4 regions of the Clostridium sp. DMHC 10 genome follow, and region 1 is predicted to be linked to each of the others. Evidence: riboswitches for the same ligand, from Rfam matches in the RefSeq annotation. Region 1 holds a riboswitch; each other region holds the start of a gene.
The links. A riboswitch is a leader RNA that binds a small molecule or an ion and turns the genes downstream of it on or off. The one in region 1 is predicted to bind thiamine pyrophosphate.

Region 1 (6,280 bases):
TATTGCCAAGTTCAGAAGAACCATAAAGCATAAACACATTCTTTTTATCTGTTTCAGTTTTTTGAATAAATGTACTTTCATTTTTTATGTCATTATATAATCTTATAAAGCAAATTGAAAGATTATCTTTTATAATTTTTTGGAATAATATGTTTACAAAAAATACAGATATGATTATGATTATGCTAGCTATAATAAATGATCTTAATTTGCGCATGCTATTCACCTTTTTTAGAGTTTAGGTAATCTATTATTTTCTTAGGAGTTGAAATTTGTTCACGGGTTACTTCTGTTGGTTGTATTGATATCTTTAATTTATCCTCAATAGCTAATAAAAGCTCTATAACACCAAGTGAATCTAATAAGCCATCATCAAATAAGTTTAAATTAAGGTCATTTCTCACCTCATCGGTGCCGCATATTTGTTCAAGAATTTCTAATACTTTTTCTTTCATTTAAAATCCCTCCAATTTAATTCTTGTAAATTTACTATCTCAAATTTTGTAAGTAAGTACTTAAATATCCCGAAAATATCAGTAATCCAAAGCAAGCTATATTAAATGTTATAAAGATTGACAAAGCCATAAACCATTTTTCTTTTTTATGAATTTTATAAAACTTGCTTTTTCGTTGATAATAGTCGGTTAAAACAAGTAAGATGCCTTCGTAAAATCCATAAATTATATAATGAGAGTAGGTTCCATGCCATATTCCCATAGTAAGCATTGTAATCATAAATCCTAAATATGAGGATGTATATCTACTTTTAAACCATCTATGTTTCATAGAAGTCATTACAAACCTTGTGTAAATAAAATCCCTAAACCAAAATGATAATGACATATGCCATCTATCCCAAAATTCTTTCATGCTTTTACTCAAGAATGGCATATTAAAGTTTTCTGGAAGCCTAATACCAAGAAAATATCCAGTGCCAATAGCCATTGAGCTGTATCCTGCAAAATCAAAGAAAAGGTATAAACTATATGCATACATGCATTGAAGTACATGGCTTATGCTAAAGGATAAAGGTATTTTTGAAAGCCAGTAATTATAAATTAAATTGGACAAAATAAATTTGTATCCAATCCCTTTAAAAATATTGAAAATGCCAGCTCCCATATAATCAACGTATTCTTGTCTAGTAAGAGTTTTATTTATATCTTTTTCGAATCTTCTACTTCTATCTATAGGACCTGAACTAATGCTCGGAAAGAACAAAATAAAATAGGTTAAATCGATTAACTTGATTTCTTTTATTAGTCCATCATGTGTTTCTAGAATTACTTGGACTGTCCTAAAGGTAATATAAGAAATACCAATAAAACCTATTGTTGAAGAAGTAAAAAAGTGGCTGAATTTAACTATGCACAAAGGAAATATACTAAGAAGAACAAATAAACGCATAAGCCAAGCATTGCTTGTTTGTCTTCTAATCAGCAAGTAAAGTTTAATTAATATTACTTGAAACACGTAGAAGGCTGCAAAACTTATCAGCTGTTTCTTATCGTTTCCTATAAATAAAAATACCATAAATAAACTTAAAAAAGTTCCATAATACTTTAGCCTTTTACTAAGAAGACCAAGAACTATAGCAGGGACTAAAGAAACAAAAAGAATATAGAAAAATATACCGTGTTCAAAAGGCGTCATTTTAAGTCCTCCTGAAGAGATTTTCTATCTATTTTACCATTTGTGTTGATTGGAAATTTATTTAGTATTTTTATTTTTCTTGGAATCATATATGAAGGAAGTAATTTGCCAACATCATTTTTTATTTTCATAGCTACTTTAAATTCCTTTTCGTTAATATGTTTGTTTAGGGTGACAAAGGCTGCAATATATGTTACTTTATCTTCATGTTTTACAGGCAAAACAATAGCATTGCTTATGTAATCTAGCTTTCTTAGATTATTTTCAACATCCTCTAATTCTATTCTAAATCCATTTAATTTTATTTGAAAATCTTTTCTTCCGCAGTAGTAAAATACACAATCTTTTTTGTATGCTAAGTCGCCAGTTTTATAACCATGTTTAATACCAGCTTCACTTTGGGTAATGAAAAAAGTGCTTTTTCGTCATTTTCTCATTATTGTAATAGCCAATACTTACATTATCACCTATTACATATATCTCACCTTTTTCACCTTCCTTAACTTCTTTTCCAGTGTCATCAACCAGTATTACTTTCGAATTGCTCATACCATATCCTATAGGGATAGAATCTTTACTATGAAGCATATCTTTATTTACTTCTATAGCAGTTATTAAAACTGTGGCTTCTGTTGGACCGTATCCATTGATTATGGAAATATCTCCAAACCTTTCGTAAAGGGTTGAAACAAGCTTTTTTGATAGAACCTCACCGGCAAAAAACATCTTTTCAAGTTTTGGTAGTAGAGTTTTATTGAAACTGTTATCAACAACGCACATTTCAGCAAATGAAGGAGTAGATATCCACATTGCTACTTTAGAAATAGCTAAATTTTCAAATAGATCCTTGAAATTTGCAGTCATTTTTTTATCTATTACATATAATGTTTTTCCGAGAAGGAGACCAATATATATGCTTATTACTGATACGTCAAAAGAATAAGAAACTTGATTTAAAAAGACGCTTTTATCTTCACTAGTTTTGCAATATGGTAAAAACCATTCAATAAATGTTTTTAAAGCCTTATAAGTAATTTGAACACCTTTAGGCTTACCAGTACTTCCAGAAGTATATAGCATATAATAAACATCATTGTCTTTAATAAAGAATGCTTTAGCTGGTTTCAAACCAGAAAATTTATTGAAGATATCAATTAAATTTTCTGGTGATAGTATTTTACCTTGAAAGTTATCAATATCAATGTTTCCTATATTAATAAATAATTTTGGTTTGGAACTTTCAATAATATCTTTTATCCTGTCTTTAGGAAAGGTAGTGTCTATTGGAATATATGCATGTCCGGATTTGCTGCAAGCTAAGAATGAAATCAGCATTTCATGTTCTTTATGACCGTAAATAACTATAGGTGATTTGTCTTCCCCATAGTTTGATATTATATACTTTGCGAGTGCATCTGAACGCTTTTTTAATTCACCATACGTTAAAGTTGAATTTCTGTATATTTCGCAGATACTTTCACTATGCTCAATACAAACTTTGTCTATAGTATCAATTAAATTCAATAAAATCAATCCTTTCTATTGATACAATTGTGCAAACACAGTTATTATACTTCAATAAAGTTTTATTTTCAATATTAAGGAAAAAATGATACAATTATGTCATAATTGTATCAGTTCCGTAATGTTTTGTACTTGTATTGAAAAACAGATTTTAATTATTCAAAAACAGGAAATTAGTTTACAAAGAGAGAATATAATGTTAAAATTAAATAGTATTTTGCTAGAGGTGCCTTATAAACATAGGAAGGCTGAGAGGAGAAATCCAACTCTTTGAACTTGATGTAGTTAATACTACCGTAGGGAAGCAGAGCATTATTATGTTATGAATTTTAGAAGCTTACCCTTATTGGGTGAGCTTTTTTTAATTTTAATGTGCCTGCACTCAAAAATAAAATTGAGATAAGGAGAAATGTTATGAATTACACAACACAAATGGATGCTGCCAGAAAAAATATAATTACGGAGGAAATGAAAGTTGTCTCTGAGAAAGAGCGCATGGACGTTGAAAAGCTGAAGAATCTTATTGCAAAAGGAAAAATCGTAATACCTGCCAATAAAAATCACAAATCTTTAAGCGCAGAAGGTGTTGGAGAAGGACTTAAGACTAAAATAAATGTAAACTTAGGTATATCTAAAGATTGTGCAAATGTAGATATGGAACTTAAAAAGGTTAAAACAGCATTAAAAATGAAAGCTGAAGCTATTATGGATTTAAGTTCTTATGGAAAGACAGAAGAATTTAGAAAAAAACTTATAGAAATTTCTTCTGCAATGATAGGAACTGTTCCTATATATGATGCAGTAGGATTTTATGATAAAGAATTAAAAGATATAACAGCTGAGGAGTTTCTTAGAGTAGTTGAAAAACAGGCTGAAGATGGCGTTGATTTTATGACTATTCATGCAGGCATAAACAAAGAAACCGCTGAGGTTTTTAAAAGAAATAGTAGAGTTATGAATATAGTTTCAAGAGGCGGTTCACTATTATATGCCTGGATGGAGCTTAATAATAAGGAAAATCCATTCTATGAATATTTTGATGAGGTTCTTGAAATATGTGCTAAATATGATGTTACTATAAGTCTTGGAGATGCTTGTAGACCCGGTTGTATAAAGGATTCCACTGATCCGAGTCAAATTAAGGAACTTATTACACTTGGAGAACTTACTAAGAGAGCTTGGGAGAAAAATGTACAAGTTATGATTGAAGGACCTGGTCATATGGCTATTAATGAAATAAAATCAAATATGATTATAGAGAAGAGATTGTGCCATGGAGCGCCTTTTTATGTTTTGGGACCTATTGTCACGGACATAGCTCCAGGTTATGATCATATAACGAGTGCGATAGGGGGAGCAATTGCAGCTGCAAATGGTGCAGATTTTCTGTGCTATGTTACTCCAGCAGAGCATTTGAGGCTTCCTAACTTAGATGACATGAAGGAAGGTATTATAGCAGCTAAAATAGCAGCGCATGCTGCTGACATTGCAAAGAACATTAATGGAGCAAGAGAGTGGGACGATAAGATGGCAGAAGCAAGACAAAAGTTGGATTGGAATGCTACCTTTGAACTTTCAATAGATCCTGAAAAAGCTATAAGATATAGGAAGGAATCGACACCGGAAGATCCTGATACATGCACCATGTGTGGAAAAATGTGTGCAGTTAGAAATATGAATAAAGTTATGAGTGGAAAAAATGTGAACATACTCAGAGATGATAACTAAGAAAAATGCAAAGTAACAATGCTTCGTCACATTAAAAAGAATCCATAAATCTAAGTGGTTATTTAAAAAAAGTGGTTGCTTTGAGTTCAAGAAGGATAATGGGCAAGCCCAAGCCCCGTATATGTTTATACTCGCCTTTGGCTCAGACAGATTGAAATATCTAAGTATTTTATGATTTTTTTACCAAGATTTATTGGATTCTTTTTAAATTGCTCCTTCAGCACTATTACTTCGCTCCTACGGTAGTGCAAGGAAAAAATTCCTCCGTACCTACGGAGTTTTGGCGTGAATTTTTGTAACCAATTGAATTTTAATAAAATTGATTTTTGCTTAAGTAGCCTTTATGATAAAATTACTAATAAACGTTGAGGGATTTATAATATTTTAATCATGAGGTGTAATTATGATAAATAAAGAAAAAATACTAGAAGAAGATTTGTACAAGCCTATCCATGATTTCTTTGAAAAACAGGGGTATACAGTAAGGGCTGAGGTTAAAGACTGCGATGTTACGGCTATTAAAGATGATTTTCTTATTATAGTTGAACTGAAAAAGAATTTAACTGTAGAACTCTTGTCACAAGCAGTAAAAAGGCAGAAAATTTCCGAACTAGTTTATGTAGCTGTTCCAAAGCCAAAAAGGATGAAAGTAGATTCAAAATGGAAGGATATTTGTCATCTTATAAGGAGATTAGAACTTGGACTTATATTTGTGAATTTTAAGAGCAGCAAAACTTTTGTTGAAGTTGTCATAGAGCCAAAGGCATTTGATAGATCAAAAAAGTGTTAATGCAAATAAGAAAAAGAGAGCAGGTCTTATAAAAGAAATTAAAGGCAGAAATAAGGATTTAAATGTTGGAGGAACAAGGGGCAAAAAGCTTGTAACTTCTTATAGAGAAAGTGCAATTGAAATTGCTTGCTGCCTTGATAAATTTGGTCCTCTTTCTCCAAAGAAGCTTCGCGAAATAGGAACAGATTGCAAAAAAACCGTATCCATTTTATATAAGAATTATTATGGGTGGTTTGATAAAAAATCAAGAGGAGTTTATGAGTTAAATGAAGAAGGAAAAAAGAATCTTAAGGTGTATGAAGAACTAGCAAAGTACTACTATGAGAGAATTGATGAAATGAAAGTACACTAAATATAAAAATTGAGAACTAAATGCAGAGTAGAGAGTAAGGAGTAGAGTGAATGATGATTTTCTGCTTTCGCAGAAAATCTAAAACTTATTGCTGATGCCATTTCAAAATAATCCCATGTTATGTTCGTTCAGCTAACTGAACATTATACTGAGTTTTTATATAATTTTAGATTTATCTGACGAGAGTAAGATAAATCATCCTCCACTCTCTACTCTTGTTTTTAGTTCGCATT
Region 2 (6,280 bases), on a different contig from region 1:
CCGAAGTTAATCTAAAAAGCAAATTTGGAAAAAAGGCAGCGCTTGAATATACCGTTATAAAAGATTACAGAAGGTCCATTATAGAATTTATGGAATTATTTAATTATACAAAAGTCGATGAAAGAATTGATGATTATGTTAATTTGCTAAGCATAATTAATGAAGGACTTGAAAAATTAAGTAATGAAGAGGTTATAAAGGCTGTAAGTTTTGCAAATGAATATGCTCTAGAGCCTGTTCTTGAAGGGGTAATGGAAAGATTAAATGAAGAAACCTTAGGAACTGTAATTTTGAGTTTAGATTTAAATATGCTTCAAGTAATGTTTGAGTTTTTATTTAATATAGCTGAGGTTACCAAAAAAAAGGATTATATAGATAAGGCATATGAATTTTTCTTTAATGCTATTCAGTTTATGGTAGTTAATGCTGAAGAGATAGATATAGAGGATATAATAAAGCTCTATGGCAATATAAGAAGTTATAATAAAAATAATATACAGGATTTTATAAGCAAATCTATTGAAGATAAAAGGCTTGAGGATGCTAAGGCATACTTAAATGGCAAGAATGTTCGGTATGCTTTGTTTTATATGTGCAGTGTATTCGGAAATTTTATTTTCTTAGATAGAGAGCAAAACTCAAAAATACCTTGGGAAATCATAATGCGAATTGGTGCGTTTGAAGATATAACAAAAATCTCACTAAAAGTATTGGTACAATCAAAAAATGCATTAATCTTCTTATATAAAATAGTATCTCAAGATGATGATTATTTTGCAAATTTAGTAAGTTTAAGTGCTAATATCTGCACTTCAAAAAGCAGTTATGATATTGTTATAGCAGCTTATAATGAAATTTTAGAGGGAGTTTCTATATATAAAGCATCTCATTTAGTTAAAAAGATACTTGATAAAGAGAATGGTGGAGAAATTCTTATATTTGCTTATAAATTTAAGATGAAAAAAATCAGCAAAAGAAAAACCTACTTTAGAGGATATTGTCTAAGTGTGTTTGACGAAAATCCTAAATACAGAAGAAAGTATTTTTCTTTAGCGCTTGAGGAGCTTATGTTAGGTTTTAAAGCTGAAGATTTTAACATGGAATTTTATAATGAATTTACTGAATACATTGAAAAAAGGAAATTAGAAAAATATATAGGAAAATTTATTGCAACTAGGCTTGTAAATAGGTTCCAGGACTTAGTCTTGATAGAAATACCAGATGAAGAGCAAAAATCAGTTATAGAGGAAATGAACTTCTTAAACAATTATTATAGTATAAACGTAAGTCCTAATATTTCTGAAATGATACACTATGCACAGCTTCTTTTTACTGGCAGTATTTCAGTAGAAAAGTTTTTATGCGATGAGAAAAAATTTGAATTCCATGGTATTGGTGAGGAGAAGTATGTAAAAGTATTGAAGCTTATGTTTGAAATTATATGTCCTAAACTCAATAGTACCTCGGCTCATATAAAAATGAAGAATATACTTATGTATGATAAGTTTTTTATTATTTATTTTAATACGTATATAAATACTATGGGTGACATTTTTACTACAAGTGATAGAAGTTCTGGAAATAAAAAGTCCTATAAATTGTATTGTGACTTTATTTATTTCATAATGAAATGCAAGACTTTGTTTACTGAAACTCAATTTAAAGATATAGAAAAGTTTATATTTGAAACTTTAGAGAAAGTAGATCTAGATTACCTTAAAAATTATGATAAATATATGAAAAATATAATTATAAACAGTAGTAAAAGTGAAGAAGCCAGAAGAATGAAAAGAGAGTGGCAAAAAATCTACAAAAATTTAAATGATAGTATTAAGAGAAAATATATACTCAATAAACTGCAAAAGATATATAAACGTAAAATTGGTGAGTGATTGCTGGAATTGTTGGAGAGGAAATGCAAAGTGCAGGAATTAAATAAGTGTAGGAATCAGTACTCATTTAAAGCAAAGCCTAAAAGTTAAAAGTAATTTTAGAAAAATGCGTGATAATTTATTATTACGCATTTTTTATATGGCATTTTTTTGATTTTATCTTATAATAGTAATAATATAAACATTATGGTAAAAAATAAGACAAATATATTTATTATTATTAAAAAAATATGCGACATTATTAATAAAATAGAATTCATACAAAACGAATTACTAAAGTTATAGGGGGGAACATAGATGAAAAAAAGTTTAAAGAACAAGCTGATTTTATTATTTCTTGTGTTTATATTTATACCACTTATAATACTTGGAGTATTTTCAGAATTTATGGCATCAAGATCACTAAATGATAAAATGGATGAATTAACTCGAGCCACAGCAGATAGGGCTTCTAGTGCCATAGGAGCGGATATAGAGTCTGCGAGTAAGTATATTCAACAGCTAAGTAATAATCCTCAGCTTGCTGCTCTTGCAAGTGGAGATGAGAGTGCAAGAGACTCGGTTTATGAATATCTTGCAGCTTTAGAAAATCAAAATGGAGACGAAATAGAAATGCTTGCTGTAACAGATATTAATGGTCAGGAGATAGTTAATAATGATATTAGAAACGCAAAGATTGTTCTTAATAGGGATGGTTATATAAAAGATGCGCTGCATGGCATGCCATCAAGAAGTGAATTAAAAATATCCGAAATTACTGGTGAAAATGTAATTGCTATTGCGTATCCTTTAAAACAAGGCAATCACATAGTTGGAACTGTAATAGGTACAATAAAGTTTCAGGATATATCAAAATATGTTTCAAATATAAAAATAGGTAAAAAAGGTTATGTGTACATGATCGATAAAACAGGGATTATCCTGTATAGTCCAGATAAGACTAAAAATTTTATACAAAATTTATCTAATACTCCAAATCTTCAATTAAAAGCACTTGTAGCTAAAATGAAAAGTGGTAAGAGTGGTTTTGGGACGTATACTGATGAAAAGGGTAAAGAGAGGGTTTATTTTGAATCCGTAAATGGTTGGTCAGTGGTTGCTGTAGCTAATTACAATGAAAGTATGGAGACCTTAAAACTAATTCAAATTGGAACAGTAGTAATAGCTATTGTAGCTGCTGTAATATGCGTTTTACTTGCTTTGAGAATAACTAATAAGGGGATAATAGCTCCAATAAAGAAGTTGATGGGACTTATGAATACAGCAGGAAATGGGGATCTTACAGTTAAAGCCGACATAAATACTGGGGATGAGCTTCAGGCATTAGGAGAAAATTTCAATAAAATGATTAAAAATCAGTCTGAGATAATAAGCAAGATAAGGGAAAGTGCAGGAAACTTTGCAGCTTCTTCAGAAGAACTTTCTGCTTCAAGTGAAGAAATAAGTGCGTCGAATCAGCAAGTTAATTCAAGTATGCAGGAGGTATCAAACAATGCTGATGAACAAAACGAGCTAGTTGTTAAAACCTCTAAGGCTATTAATGAATTATCAAACCTTGTAAAAGTTGCGGAGGATAAGGCTTTAGAATCAAAGAAAAATTCTGATTATACTAGAAAAACGGCGGAAGAGGGAAGAATAAAACTTGAAAACACAGTTATGACAATTAAGGATATAAGCAAATTTACAACTGAAACTGAAAATATATTAAATGTGCTGCATAAATTGTCACAGCAGGTTGGAGGTATTGTAGACACAATTAATGCTGTGTCTTCTCAAACAAATTTATTAGCATTAAATGCCGCAATAGAGGCTGCACGTGCAGGAGAACATGGTAAGGGTTTTGCAGTAGTAGCTGAAGAAGTAAGAAATTTGTCAGAGCAGACAAGCTCAAATGCTAGTGAAATAAGTAATCTTATAATTGAGATGGTTGAGCAAATAGATAAGGCAGTTAAATCAGCTGCAATCGGAAAGAAAACTGTACTTAATGGCGTTATAGCTGTAAGCAAAACTGATGAATCCTTTAAAGACATAATAAAATCCGTTCAAGATATAACCAAAGCAGTTGACAATACAGTAGATATAACGGAGGATGAAGTTAATAATTCTAAGCTTATAGTAGAACTTACATCTTCTATTGCTGAGACAGCAAAAAATACTGCTAATGACACCACGGAAGTAGCAAAAGCAGCAGAGGAACAATCAAGAGTAATTGAAAATCTTTCGGCTAGTGCAGAAGAATTAAGTGCAATGGCAGCAGGCTTTAAGATGTTTTGTAAGTAAAAATTTAAAATAGAAAAGTCTTAAAAAAATGGTGCTTTAAAATAATACAAAAAAGAGTATAATATAATATGAATTAATAAAGTGCTAGGGGTGCCTTTAGGCTGAGATATAAAGTTTTGCTTTATAACCCTTATACCTGATCTGGATAATACCAGCGTAGGGAAGCAATTATTGTAATATAACGATTGTTTTCGAAAGGTCTTCCTAAGCACGAATTTTAGGAGGTTTTTTTTATGTCTTTTTCAAAAAATATGGAGGAAATATTAAAACACCCGACATCGCTCGCAGCACTTCTTGCTTTAATAATACTTGTAGTAGTGGCTATAAAGGTGAGAAAGGTAAAACTTGATACTCACATGATAGCGCAAATAGGTATAGCTTTAGCTCTTGCAACTGTGCTTAAAGTATTTAGAATTTATCATCTTCCACAAGGGGGAAGCGTAACGTTAGGAAGTATGATACCAATTCTTTTAATGGCACTTTTCTATGGTCCTGAAGTTGGATTTTTAACGGGCTTTCTTTACGGAATTATTACACTTATAATGGATCCTTATATTCTTCAACCTGTACAGGTTTTATTTGATTACCCACTTCCATTTATGGCACTTGGACTCGCAGGATATTTTAAAGATAAAAAAATTGTTGCAACTATAGTTGCTGTTTTTGGACGATTTATATGTCACTTTATTTCTGGGGTAGTGTTCTTTGGAAGTTATGCTCCTAAGGGACAATCACCAGTTGTATATTCATTTTTAGTAAATGGTGGTTTCCTAGCAATTGAAGGAGCAATATGCCTTGTAATTATGGCTGTACTTCCAGTAAAACAATTGTATTCTATAGCTGTAAAAAATCATGCGGTTTAACCGTTTATAAATAAAAGGGGCAATCGCACTAAAAATTGTTAAATCATGATTTAAAAAATATTGCGAAGAAACATCATCTTGGAATATTAAATAAAATTAATAAATCTAAGCGTCAAATTGTTAAAATCTTAAGAGCTTTCAATAACTAGCTGAAAAAATGCTCAAACAGATTGAAATCTCTAAAGCTTTTAACAATTTGCCACTAAGATTTATAAAATTTTATTTAAACTATTCCTTCAATGATGTTCCTTCGCAGAGCTAAAAAGCAAGGAAAATTTTTCTCCGTTTCTCTACGAAAAATGCACTGTAAACATGGTTAGGCAATAGAATTTAATAGCTATATCATGTCATACCTTAAAATAGTTTTATACCATCAATAAAGCACCAGCAAAAGCTGGTGCTAATAATTAAAACTTTTTGGGACATTTTCAAAAATGCTTGACAATGCTTTATAAAAATTTTATGCATATATAATTATTATCAGGAGCTACAATGCAGCAGTGAATAGATAGTCCTCATTTTCATCTATTGAAAAGGAAGCACAACCATCAATATTTCCTGAGCTTAATACAGAATAAAGATGAGTATTATTTTTATTTTATAATTAGGTATCTTGGATTTTCAAGTTTTGCTACTAAATTTTAGATTTTTAGGCTTGCCTAATAAAGCATCAAAGTTAAAACTATAGATGCCTTTACTTTTGCCAAAAGTATAGGTCCCAATATAAGCTGTAAGCTGTGTTTTAAATCAATTATAGAAGTTATATAAGCAGTTGATTTTTAATTTTTAAAGTGGTAAGCTAAGAATTGTGTTATCAATTTGTTATCAGTTTGTTATCAATTTGTTATTAATTATGTAATCTTTAATTCATAAATATAAAATAAAATAATATTGGGCTACATAGGATAAAATTTTTAAACCATAAAAAGTCATAATTTAAATATTGATGTAGAAATTAGGTGTTTAATTTGCAATTTAATTCATTAGAGTTTTTAGTATTCTTTTTTTAGTAACTACTGTTTACTACATAATACCACATAAAGTAAGATGGATATGGATTCTTATATCAAGCTATTACTTTTACCTTCAAACGTCTCATCCTAAATATATCATATTACTTTTGGGAACAACATTTATCAGTTATTTAAGTGGATTGCTTATTGAAGCATCGGATAAAAAGCAAAGTGAAAAAGTAAAAAAAAGTGTTTTAATAGGAAGTATTTTATGTAATATAGGGTTCTTATT
Region 3 (6,280 bases), 180 kb from region 1:
ATGATCCATTTGATTCATGTGGAATATGCTTTGATGAAGGAGAAATTAAAAAATATTTAAAGGACATTGATGTTTCAAAACTAATTAATTCGTTTAAAAAGGACGTTAAGATTTGTTGTTTTTCTGAGGAGATTAATAGTATGCCTATGTGGACACATTATGCTGGAAATCATGAGGGAATGTGTGCAGAATATGATTTTTCCAAAGTTAGTTATACGAATAGATTTTCAAAATATTTATTTCCTATAGTGTATCAAACTGAAAGATATGATATAACTAATATTTTAAAAGACCTCATTAATGATAAAACAGAAGATGCAGCATATATGCTTTTCTTTATGATGCAAATAAAACATATAAGCTGGAATTATGAAAAAGAATGGAGAATAATACTCAAAGATAAGCAAATACGTAAAAATGTTAAATTTCCAATAAAACCAAGTGCACTATATTTGGGACTAAATTGCAGCAGTAAAAATGTAGAGCTCATAAAGAAATTAGCTCATAATTCTATAAATTGTCCTATATATAAGTTAGAGAAAACAAATACTAAATTATTTAATTTTAAAAGCATATGTATTGATAAATAAATGTATACAACTTATAATATGGTTTATATAAGCAAATATACTTTAAATAATTTTATTAAAAATTTAAAATAACAGGCATATTATAAGGAGGATTTTGTTGTGTATCCATTAAAATTCGAAAATTTATACTATGAGAAAATATGGGGCGGAAGGGACTTAGAACAATTTAGAGATAATCTCCCAGATGGCAATATAGGCGAAAGTTGGGATGTTGCTTGCCATAAAAATGGAACGAGTATTGTAGCGAATGGTGAATTTAAAGGTAAAAGGCTTGATGTTTTGATAAAGGAAGAAGGAAGCAGGCTTATAGGAACAAAGATAAGTCCAGATTGGTTTCCGCTTCTTATAAAATTAATAAATGCTAAAGATAAGCTTTCTGTTCAAGTTCATCCTAATGACGAGTATGCCAAAAGAGTTGAGGGCGACATGGGAAAAACTGAGGTTTGGTATGTTGTTGAGGCTTTTGAAGGTGCTAATTTAGTCGTTGGAACAAAGGGAAACTGTACTAAAGAACAACTTAAAGAGGCTCTTGAAAAAGATGAACTAGATGAATACATGAATAAAATTCCGGTTAAAAAGGGAGATGTATACCTTGTAAGAAGTGGTATGATTCATGCTATAGGTGAGGGAGTTATAATAGCAGAAATTCAGCAGAATAGTGATACTACTTATAGGGTTTCTGATTATAATAGGGGTAGAGAAATACATGTTAAAAAAGCTCTTGATGTAATAGATTTAAGCCTTCGTGGTAAAAAAAGTGAAGGAATAAAAGTTAAAAAAGATGGATATGAAAAAACTTATCTTTGTCTTGGAAGAGATTTTTCACTTGAATTATATGATTTTAAAGATGAACTTACAGAAAAAAGTGATGAAGAGAGATTTTATATATTCACATGTGTTGATGGGAAAGGACAACTTTTATATGGAGAAAATAACAACGAAAGTGAAAATATAAAATATGGAGATAGTATTTTAATACCCGCAGCTACAGGAAGTTACACATTTAAAGGAAGCATGAAACTTTTAAAGAGCTATGTTCCTGATGTTGAAAAGGTTCAAAAAGAAATACTCAGAGAGATAAGATATTAAAAAATTCAGAAGTGTTATCAGATTGTATTTAAATTTTAATGTGAAATTTTGAATAAAGCTTTACAATTTTATATATTTGTGTATATAATTAAGTCGTATTTTAAAATTTAATAAATTATTGTATTGCGGGGGAACCATTTGGTTGAGAAGGTTAAAACCTGACCCTTTGAACTTGAAGTAGTTAAAACTACCGTAGGGAGCAAAGTGAATTTATGTATTTTTATTTGAAATAAATGCTTACCTAAAAAGTAAGCATTTTTTATTTGGATAATTTCATTAAGAATGTATCTAAATTGAAATGTATTCAATGTCATTTCTAATTTCATTTCCCTCCGAGATACAAGAAGAATATAGGAGGAGTTTACCTATGAAAAAAGTATTAACAATTGCAGGATCTGATTCTAGCGGCGGTGCAGGCATTCAAGCAGATTTAAAAACCTTTTCTGCTCATGGAGTTTTTGGAATGAGTGTAATAGCCGCAGTCACAGCTCAAAATACCAAGGAAGTTATTGATGTCCAGAATATAAGTCCAGATATTATAGGAAAGCAAATTGATGCTATTTTTGATGATATTGAAGTTGATGCAATAAAAATAGGCATGATATCTGAAATTGAGGGTATAAAGGTGGTTTCTGAGAGACTAAGAAAGTATAAACCACAAAATGTTGTTTTGGACCCTGTTATGGTATCAAAATCAGGATATTCACTTATGAACCCAAATTCTGTTGAGACGCTTATAAAAGAACTTATACCAATTGTATCAGTTGTAACTCCTAATATACCAGAGGCAGAAATAATAGCTAGTATTAAAATTAAAACTATGGGGGATATGGAGAAAGCAGCAAAAATAATGTATAACATGGGACCTAAGAATGTACTTGTAAAAGGGGGACATTTAACAGGGGATGCTACAGATGTTTTATATGATGGAAAAGAATTTGTTTATTTAGAAAATCAAAGGATTAACACAAAAAATACTCATGGAACAGGTTGTACGCTTTCTTCTTCTATAGCATCAAATTTAGCACTTGGAATGAACATAAAGGAAGCTGTAAAAAATGCTAAAAAGTACATAACAACTGCCATAGAACATTCACTTGCTATAGGACATGGCTCAGGACCAACTAATCATTTTTATGAATTATATAAAAAGGCTGGATTGAACTATGAGTAAAACTAAAGAGAAAATGTATTTTTGGGACTTTGCACTTTTATGGTGTGGTGCTGCTATTTCTATAGCTGAAATTTTAACGGGGGGATCAATAGCAGCTTTAGGTTTTAAAAAAGGGTTAATTGCAATAATACTTGGACACCTTATTGGTACAGCAATATTTATATTTGCAGGTATAATCGGTACTCGTGAAAAGGTTCCTGCAATTACTTCTACAAGAATATCGTTTGGCTTGTATGGTACATATTTGTTTTCAATATTAAATGTGCTTCAGCTTCTTGGATGGACAGCAGTTATGATAAATTCATGTGCTCAGTCTTTAAATTTAATAAGTAAAACAATGTGGTCCATAAATAATATTCCTCTGTGGAGTGTATTTACAGCAGTGCTTATTATATTGGTCATAGCTTTTGGAATGACTGGATTTAAAAAGATTAACACTTTAGCAGTAGTGCTTTTGTTTGCACTTACACTTGTACTTGGATGGGTTGTTTTTAGAAGTGGCAAGCTTTTTTCAAAACCAGTAGGTACCAATATGTCTTTTGGAAGTGCTCTTGAACTTGTAATAGCAATGCCTGTTTCATGGCTTCCTATGGTTGCAGATTATACAAGATTTGCAGAAAATGAAAAAGACGGTGCTTTTGGCAGCCTTTTAGGATATTTTGTTGGAAGTTCGTGGATGTTCATTATAGGTCTTGGAGCAGCAATTGTTTCAAAAAATCCTGATCCTTCGGCTATGATGCTTGCTGCAAATCTTGGAATATCGGCTTTTGGAATTGTTGTGCTTTCAACAGTAACAACCACATTTATGGATGCATATTCAGCTGGAGTTACATTTTTAAATATAATGCCAAGGTTTAATGAAAAGGCTGCGGCTATAGTTATAACAATAATAGGAACAGCAGCATCATTATTAGTTAACATGGACAATTATACGAGCTTTCTTTATGCAATAGGTTCAGTTTTTGCTCCATTATTTGCAGTGCTTTTAACAGATTATTTCATAATAAAAAAGCAGACGAAAATAGAGGATAAACTGCTATTAAACATAGGTTCAGCTATAGTATGGGTAATTGGAGTAGCAACTTATTACTTATTTATTAAGTTAGATTTTATATTTGGTGCAACACTTCCAAGCATGGTGATAACAGGAATACTATATTTTATTAGTTGGAGGTATATAAACAAATGGAAATTAATGAAAAACTCAAAGAACTTTTATGCAGCGTAAAGGAGAAGAAACCTCTTGTACATCATATAACTAACTATGTTACAGTAAATGACTGTGCAAATATAGTTTTAGCTGTCGGCGGTTCACCAGTAATGGCAGACGATGAAAATGAAGTAGAGGATATGGTTTCTATAGCTTCAAGTCTTGTGATTAATATTGGTACATTAAATAGTAGAACCATAGAAGCTATGATAAAGGCCGGTAAAAGAGCAAATAAAATTGGAATTCCAGTGGTATTAGATCCTGTTGGAGTAGGAGCAACACCATATAGAAAGGAAACTGCTTTAAGACTTATAAAGGAAATTAAGTTTGCTGTAATTAGAGGCAATTTAGCAGAAATCAAAATATTATGCGGTATGAAGGCAGTTTCAAAGGGTGTTGATTCAGAAGAAACTCTTACAGATGATGCAAAGGAAATAGCAAAAACCTGCGCTAAACGTCTAAGCACAGTTGCTGCAATTACTGGAGTAGATGATTATGTGTCTGATGGAAATAAAGTTATAGTTCTTAAAAATGGAACTAAGATGCTTACAACTGTTACCGGAACAGGATGCATGACTACATCGCTTGTTGGTACATACTGTGGCGTAACTAAAAATTATCTGTTGGCAGCTGCTGCAGGAATTTTAACTATGAGTATGTCTGGAGAGAAGGCACATGAAAAACTTACAAAGAATGAAGGCAGCGGAAGCTTCAGAGTAAAACTTATAGATGAAGTTTTTAATATTTCGGGTGAAGATTTTGTGAAAAGGGGCAAGGTTAATGAAGAAAATTGATTATAGTCTATATCTTGTAACAGAGAGAAGTCTGCTTTGCAATATTGAGTTAGAAAAGGCTGTGGAGCAGGCCATACTTGGTGGTTCTACACTTGTGCAATTAAGGGAAAAAAATCTTTCGACTATGGATTTTTACAATACTGCAATAAATGTTAAAAAAGTTACGGATAAATACAATGTACCACTTATAATTGATGATAGATTAGATATAGCATTAGCAGTTGATGCAGCTGGTATTCATGTAGGACAAAGTGATATGCCTTGTGATATTGCAAGAAAGATAATTGGTACGGATAAAATACTTGGGGTTTCAGCTCATAATGTAGAAGAAGCTTTAAAGGCACAAAAGGATGGTGCTGATTATCTTGGAGTAGGGGCAATTTTCCCAACAGGAACTAAAAATGATGCGGAAGACGTAAGTATAGAAACCTTAAAGGAAATAGTACAAAAAGTTGATATCCCGGTTGTTGCAATTGGTGGTGTAAGTGAAGAAAATGTAGATAAACTTTCAGATACAGGAATTGCTGGGATTTCTGTTGTTTCAGCAATACTAGGGAAAAAGGATATTAGAAAAGCAGCAGAGAATTTAAAAGCAGCTGTTAGAAATATTACGAAGTAACTTGTTCTTTTTAGAGAATCTATAAAAATTACTCTTACTAAGTCTGCATTTTTTTCGCCAAACTCGTAATAAACGTTTTTCATGCGACTTGGTAAATTCTCAGCTTTTTTCTGCAAATATTTTAACTGCTGCTTGTAAAATTCTTTCACGTGCATTTGGTTTATTCATTAATTTTTTATCATCTCCTTAGATTTAGTACCGAATGTTCAGTTTAAATAATTATAACATATTTTGTATGTAAAGTATATAAAAGTAATAGATATTATTGTATATATGAAGAATTTGTGTTATGTTATTTTTAGGATGGGAAGTATCCAAACGGAACTTCACCTTAGAATTTTTTTAATTGTATTTTATATTTTTCTTGGATCTTTTAAATGAGATAGGAAAAGTATTTTTATGTAAATAATGTGAAATTAAGTAGATGTTATAGCAAAAGTTACAATTCTGCAGAACATGCAGCAGAGTTTACAAACTCAAAGGCGTATGATAAATTGCAAAATATTGTAATTGAGAGTGACGCATTATTTATAACTACTCCTGACGATGAAATTAAAAAGATTTGGCAAAGTATAAAAAATGTAAAAATAAATGATAAACTTATTATTCATACCAGTGGAAGTTTATCATCTAATATCTTTTCTGATATAAAAAATAAAGGTGCCTTCGGATATTCAATCCATCCTATGTTTCCATTTTCAGATAAATACAATACCTATAGACAGTTAAATAGTGCTTATTTTTCAATTGAAGGAGATAAAGAGTACCTACAGACTTTAAAAACTTTTTATTGAAAAATTGGCA
Region 4 (6,280 bases), 190 kb from region 1:
TATATGATACTGGTGTATGAACCTTTGATTCTCCTGTTAAAACTATTATATTTCTCATGCCAGATTCGTGTATAGCTTTAGCTTCTTTCTCAATTTCTTCAAAGGTAAGCTGTTTTCTCGCTATTTTATTTCTTACATTATAACCACAGTATGCACATCCATTTACACAATAGTTTGCAATATACATTGGTGTGTACAGTACAACTGTCTTCCCAAAATTTCTTAAGGACAATTTTCTGGCCTTTTGTGCTAAAGGCTCTAGATACCTTTCTGCTGCTGGAGATAAAAGCCTTAAAAAATCCATTTCATCTAAGTTATCCTTACATAAAATATTTTCTATATCATTGTCCTTTACTCTAGAAAAAAATCTTCAAAGTTAAAATTCTTATATTGTTGTAATTTTTCATAAAAACTCATTTTCTCACCTTCTATCTTAAAAATCCTGTAAGTGGTGATGAAGCTTCAGCATATTCTCTTTCAGCACCAAGTTTCGCTGTGTATGCTTTTCTTCCTGCTTCAACTGCAAGCGAAAATGCTTCTGCCATTAAAACAGGATTATCAGCTGTTGCTATAGCTGTGTTTACGAGAACAGCATCAGCTCCCATTTCCATAGCAAGTGCTGCATCTGATGGTTTACCGATTCCTGCATCAACAACTATAGGCACTTCATTTATTTCTTCTATTAAAATTTTTATCATTTCCTTAGTTCTAAGTCCTCTATTGGTGCCAATAGGCGCTCCCAGTGGCATTACAGCAGCTGCACCTATATTCACAAGTCTTCTAGCATCCATTAAATCAGGATTTATATATGGAAGTACTACAAATCCCTCCTTTGCAAGTGCTTCTGTTGCCTTTATAGTTTCATAATTATCTGGAAGTAAGTATTTATTATCTGAGATAACTTCTATTTTAATCCAATTTCCACATCCTGCTGCCTTTGCAATTCTAGCAAGCCTTATTGCTTCTTCTGCATTTCTAGCCCCCGATGTATTTGGCAAAAGTATTAAATTCTTATTTACAAAATTAAGTATATTATCACTTTCTGCCGAAGTTGTATCTACCCTTCTAAGTGCAACGGTTATAACTTCTGCATTTGACTTTTTCATAATTTCCGGAATTATTTCATTTGAACTAAGCTTTCCTGTGCCAATAAAAAGCCTATTTTTAAGCTTAGTTCCACCTATAATAAGTTCATCCATTTATTAAAAACCTCCGTTTTCATTCTTCATTCATTATTATTCTGAGCACTGCATTTGCCTCATGATTTGCTGCAATAGATACTCTTGGTGCCATAAGTCCTACGCCTGGTTTAGCTTCATTTTCCATATCACCAACCAAGTAGAAATTTTTATTTACCTTTTTTGTTCGTATTGTATTACTTGAAAAATATCCCGCCATGCCAGAAGCACATATAATTTTCTTATCTCTCATCTTTGTAAGCACCGCATTTGTAAGTACTGCTTTAGAAACTGGATTATCAAAAGCTTCAATAATTATATCCACATTTTTAAAAATATCTACTGCATTATTTTTATTTATAAATGTATCCAACGTATCTACTTCTACAAATGGATTGCACCAAGATATTACTTCCTTTAAGGCCTCTACTTTCTTCATTCCAATGTGCTTTATAAAATACTGCTGCCTATTTAAATTGCTCGGTTCAACCACATCAAAATCCACTAATAAAAGTTTTCCTACTCCAACTCTTGCAAGTGACACAGCAGCATTTGAACCAAGTCCTCCAAGTCCTGCAATCCCTATAGAAAACTTTTTAATTTTATTATGAACCTCAGGGGTGTGTCTTGCCATAAGCTGCGCTTCCATTTCATCTTTACTTGGAATTTCACCTTTTTTTATAAATACTATGCAATCTCCATCTTTAAGCTTAATGTCATTTTTCATTATGAAACCATTATAAACAATAACATCAGCATCTTCTTTTATTTCATTCTTAAGACTAAAAAGCATAGTTTCATAAGGAATGTCCTTCAATTTTTCATTCACGCAAATTTTCACTTAGCCGCCCCCAACAAATCTTATTACTTCTACTTTTGAGGATGTACACAGCATTTTTTTATCATATTCATTTCTATCTACTATTTCCATGTCTACTTCTACAACTACTCTATCTTTGTCAACATTAATTTCATTTAATAATTGTGTAACAGTAATACCTTCTTTAAAATTAATTTCTTTACCATTTACTAACAAAGTACCACCTCACTTATTTTTGGAAATAAAAAAAGAGAAACAAAACTGTTTCCCTCATAATCTACTACTTTCATATTATAAATACACAAACTCTGCGCAGAATTTCATGTTAAATATGAACTACCTACTCTCCCTACGTTGGCATTATCCAAATCAGGTTATGAGGGTCTGGAATCACATTCCACTCTCAGCCTGTCTACAGGCTCCCCAGTTAAAATATTAAATTTTACCTTTTTAATTTATCACATTAAGAAAAAAATTGCAAATATATATAAAGTGAAACACGAAACATTACTACAATATTTTAGAATATTGTATCATAAATTATAATGTGTTAATATTTGTATAACAATTACAATCACACATAATATAAAAATAAAAATCATTCAACATTAAAGGAGGAAATAATATGATTAGTTTTGGTACAAAATCTGAAACACTTGAACATTTATCTAAAGTTATTACTAACGCTAAAATTATTCCTCAAATACGTTTAACAGTAAGTGAATGGATTAACAATAGTCAAAAAATAATTGATTTAGTAAAAGAAAAGAATTGGATTGATATTCCTTTAATAGTAAGAAGCAGTTCCATATCTGAAGATAATTCAATCCATTCATTAGCCGGTTGCTTTCTCTCAGTACCTAACGTCATTGGTGAAAATCAAATATGCACCGCAATTTTGAAAGTTATAAAATCTTATAAATATTTAAATTTAAAAGATCAATTTTTCATTCAACCTATGCTAAAAAATGTAAAAATGAGTGGTGTTGCTTTTAGTAAAGATCCTAATTCTTGTGGTGACTATATAGTTATAAACTATGATGATTACACATATGCTACAGATTCAGTCACCGCTGGTAAAACTAATAACTTAAAAACATTTTATTATTACAAATATTCAAAAATAGTTCCTAATATAGATAAAAATCTTCTTAAAATTATAAATTTAATTAAAGAACTTGAAACTTTGTTTTCTACAGATTCACTGGATATTGAATTTGCATTCGATGCCACTTATAATTTATACCTTTTTCAAGTAAGACCTCTTATTGTAAGCTTAACTAATCAGAATAATAAAAACAAGAAATTTATTTACGAATTAAGACAAAAAATATCTCAACTGAATTCAAGACATCCTTATTTATACGGAGATAAAACTATTTATGGTGTAATGGCTGATTGGAATCCTGCTGAAATCATAGGTATTAGACCCAAACCATTAGCATTATCCCTTTATAAAAAAATTATTACAGATGAAATTTGGGCATATCAAAGAAATAAATATGGATATAAGAATGTTATAGGTTTTCCATTATTAATGGATTTTTACGGACTACCGTATATAGACTTGCGAATAAGCTTCAACTCATTTTTACCAGCGAATTTGTCAAAAAACTTGTGTGAAAAACTGGTTAACTATTATATAAACTCGCTTATAAAATTTCCTAACTACCATGATAAAATAGAATTTAAAATAGTATTCTCATGCTACACATTTGATACAGAAAAAAAGCTTAATGATCTCTTATGTAAAGGATTTAATGAGAATGAATGTAAGGAATTAAGTGATAGTCTTCAAAAGCTAACCAATAACATTATAAGCGGAAGTGATCAACTATGGAAAAATGATATAAAAAAAATTATGGAATTAAAAAAACGTAGAGAATTAATTTACAATAGCAATTTAGACATAATCTCTAAAATATATTGGTTACTTAAAGATTGTAGTATATATGGTGCTCTACCATTTGCAGGATTAGCACGATGTGGATTTATAGCCATGGAATTACTAAATTCTATTGTTAATAATGGAATTTTGTCCCAATATGAATATCAAGGTTTTATGAAATCACTTAATACTGTAGGTTCTAAAATTAGATATGACTTTAATCATATAAGTAAACAAGAATTTTTAAATAAATATGGCCATTTAAGACCAGGAACATATGATATTCTTTCTTTGCGATATGATGAAAATCCTGAATTATATTTTGATTGGAATACTTCAAATAATAGCAAAAATTATAATAATACAAATTTTCAGTTATCTTCAAATCAAATATCTAAAATAAATAAACTATTAAAAAAGTATAATTTAAATTGCAATTGTATAGAATTATTTGATTTTATTAAAAGTTCTATAGAATTTAGAGAATATTCAAAATTTATATTTACTCATAATTTAAGTGATGCCCTTTCACTATTTAAACAGCTTGGTTCGAAAAATGATTTTACAGTTGAAGACTGTTCATACGCAAATATTAATTGCATAAATGAATTATATTCATCGAATAAAAATATAAAATTAACTCTAGCTAATAGTATAAGCGAAGGTAAAAAAACATATAAAATTACAAAACAAGTTATACTTCCTTCACTTATAGTAAATTGTGATGACATTTTAGCGTTTCATGTTCCAAAATCAGAACCTAATTTTATTACGCAAAAGTCAGTGATATCAAAAATTAAAAATATAGATAATTCTAGAGAAAATCTTAAAAATAGCATACTAATGATTCCTAATGCAGATCCAGGATATGATTGGATATTTTTGCATGACATTGCTGGATTTATCACAATGTATGGTGGAATAAATTCTCATATGGCAATCAGAGCTGGTGAACTCGGCATTCCTGCAATTATAGGTGCTGGTGAAACTCTATATAAGAAATGGTCTACTGCAAATCTCCTAAAAATAGATTGTGCTAATAAACAAGTCACTATAATTAGATGAAGTTTGCAACTTGAAACACGTAAAGTCAAAAACAAATATATCCTGATAAATTTGTTTTTGACTCAGAGTACAAATCACAGAGTACAAAGTACAGTGAAGGTGGATTTACCTTTCGCTTCTCTTAGGTAAATCTTAGAACTTAATAGTATCAGCTGCGCTGAACACTATATTTTATGTCATGCGCAAGCATTAAGTTTTAGATTTTTTGAAGCGATAGCGTAGAAAAATCATCCTTCACCGTACTCTGTCATCTGTACTTTGTACTCTGCTCTAAAGGTAGTTTTCTACTACCATCCATTTTACAGCATCCAAAAGATTTTTAGCTAAATAATCAATTTGCATGTTTTCTTCATGCTTTTTGTTTGCTTTTAAAGAATTAATTCCAACACCAGTTCTTACTAATATTTTATGTGAATCTACCTTTTCAGCTGCCTGCATATCACTTAATCTATCACCAATCACCATACATTCTGAAAAATCCAATTTGTATTCAGTTGATGCTTTTAAAAGTAATCCTGCTTCAGGTTTTCTACAATTACAATGTTCTTTAGGACTATGAGGGCATATATATGCATTATCCAATCCAAAACCTAACAACTCCTCTACAAAACTCCCCATTGTAGCTTTTCCAAGTGAAATTCCAGGTTGATTAGTAAATGCAAAAATTTTAACTTTATGACGTTTAAGTATTTTAAAAGCCTCTCTTGTAAATGAATATAACTTAAAGTCACCAGGATAAATTACTTCGCTGCCTCCTCCCATAGTTCCATCTCTATCAATAAATACCGCTTTAATTTTATTTCCCATAACCGCAACCTCATTATTAGCATATTTTTAAACTATCTATTTTTACATAGAAAAATGATCAATTATATTTCCATGTATAATTTAACTTGCAAATATATGTTAATTGTAATAATTTCATTTTGTTTACACTTATTATTATATTACAATCCGTCCCTATAATCTATACTTTTAATATTATTATATTAATATATGTAATTTGATATATTTATTTAGGTTATTTTATTAATTTAAAATTTTACGAAAAGATTCTATATCTACTGAATATAATATTTTTTATGATATAATATTAAAAAACATCTCTATAGGAGTTAACTATGAATACAAATGATAGAATAAATTTAATACTTCATAATGATAAATTTAATGAATATCTCAGTAAAAATAAAAGTTTAGAAAAATATAGAAAATTTTGCCATCACAACCTGAATCATTTTCTAGATGTTGCTAGGATTGCATATATAATATCATTTGAAGAAAAGCTAAATTTGAAAAAAGACATAATCTATGCTGCCGCACTTTTAC

Region 2: linked by a shared signal. The riboswitch ahead of thiT (energy-coupled thiamine transporter ThiT) and the one ahead of thiC (phosphomethylpyrimidine synthase ThiC) in region 1 are both predicted to bind thiamine pyrophosphate.
Region 3: linked by a shared signal. The riboswitch ahead of thiD (bifunctional hydroxymethylpyrimidine kinase/phosphomethylpyrimidine kinase) and the one ahead of thiC (phosphomethylpyrimidine synthase ThiC) in region 1 are both predicted to bind thiamine pyrophosphate.
Region 4: linked by a shared signal. The riboswitch ahead of thiS (sulfur carrier protein ThiS) and the one ahead of thiC (phosphomethylpyrimidine synthase ThiC) in region 1 are both predicted to bind thiamine pyrophosphate.

The regions. Positions count from the first base shown of each region.
Region 1 is NZ_LGVB01000015.1:1,237,716-1,243,995, forward strand. It holds gene dltD (D-alanyl-lipoteichoic acid biosynthesis protein DltD) at 1-217, opposite strand, end outside; gene dltC (D-alanine--poly(phosphoribitol) ligase subunit DltC) at 219-455, opposite strand; gene dltB (D-alanyl-lipoteichoic acid biosynthesis protein DltB) at 490-1,653, opposite strand; gene AGR56_RS21645 (hypothetical protein) at 1,650-2,060, opposite strand; gene AGR56_RS07855 (AMP-binding protein) at 2,047-3,177, opposite strand; TPP riboswitch at 3,390-3,497, shown strand; gene thiC (phosphomethylpyrimidine synthase ThiC) at 3,592-4,905, shown strand; gene AGR56_RS21650 (hypothetical protein) at 5,309-5,695, shown strand; gene AGR56_RS21655 (DUF2161 family putative PD-(D/E)XK-type phosphodiesterase) at 5,673-6,047, shown strand.
Region 2 is NZ_LGVB01000006.1:9,482-15,761, reverse strand. It holds gene AGR56_RS00675 (hypothetical protein) at 1-1,892, shown strand, start outside; gene AGR56_RS00670 (methyl-accepting chemotaxis protein) at 2,190-4,172, shown strand; TPP riboswitch at 4,249-4,352, shown strand; gene thiT (energy-coupled thiamine transporter ThiT) at 4,406-5,035, shown strand; gene AGR56_RS00660 (MBOAT family O-acyltransferase) at 6,189-6,280, shown strand, end outside.
Region 3 is NZ_LGVB01000015.1:1,417,081-1,423,360, reverse strand. It holds gene AGR56_RS08840 (DUF2971 domain-containing protein) at 1-590, shown strand, start outside; gene AGR56_RS08835 (type I phosphomannose isomerase catalytic subunit) at 690-1,679, shown strand; TPP riboswitch at 1,797-1,895, shown strand; gene thiD (bifunctional hydroxymethylpyrimidine kinase/phosphomethylpyrimidine kinase) at 2,047-2,853, shown strand; gene cytX (putative hydroxymethylpyrimidine transporter CytX) at 2,846-4,081, shown strand; gene thiM (hydroxyethylthiazole kinase) at 4,039-4,857, shown strand; gene thiE (thiamine phosphate synthase) at 4,844-5,476, shown strand; gene AGR56_RS08810 (hypothetical protein) at 5,887-6,270, shown strand; gene AGR56_RS21685 (hypothetical protein) at 6,275-6,280, shown strand, end outside.
Region 4 is NZ_LGVB01000015.1:1,424,941-1,431,220, forward strand. It holds partial or broken gene thiH (2-iminoacetate synthase ThiH) at 1-417, opposite strand, end outside; gene AGR56_RS08855 (thiazole synthase) at 429-1,199, opposite strand; gene thiF (sulfur carrier protein ThiS adenylyltransferase ThiF) at 1,219-2,019, opposite strand; gene thiS (sulfur carrier protein ThiS) at 2,020-2,214, opposite strand; TPP riboswitch at 2,327-2,434, opposite strand; gene AGR56_RS08870 (PEP/pyruvate-binding domain-containing protein) at 2,624-4,951, shown strand; gene AGR56_RS08875 (HAD-IIIA family hydrolase) at 5,222-5,758, opposite strand; gene AGR56_RS08880 (HD domain-containing protein) at 6,073-6,280, shown strand, end outside.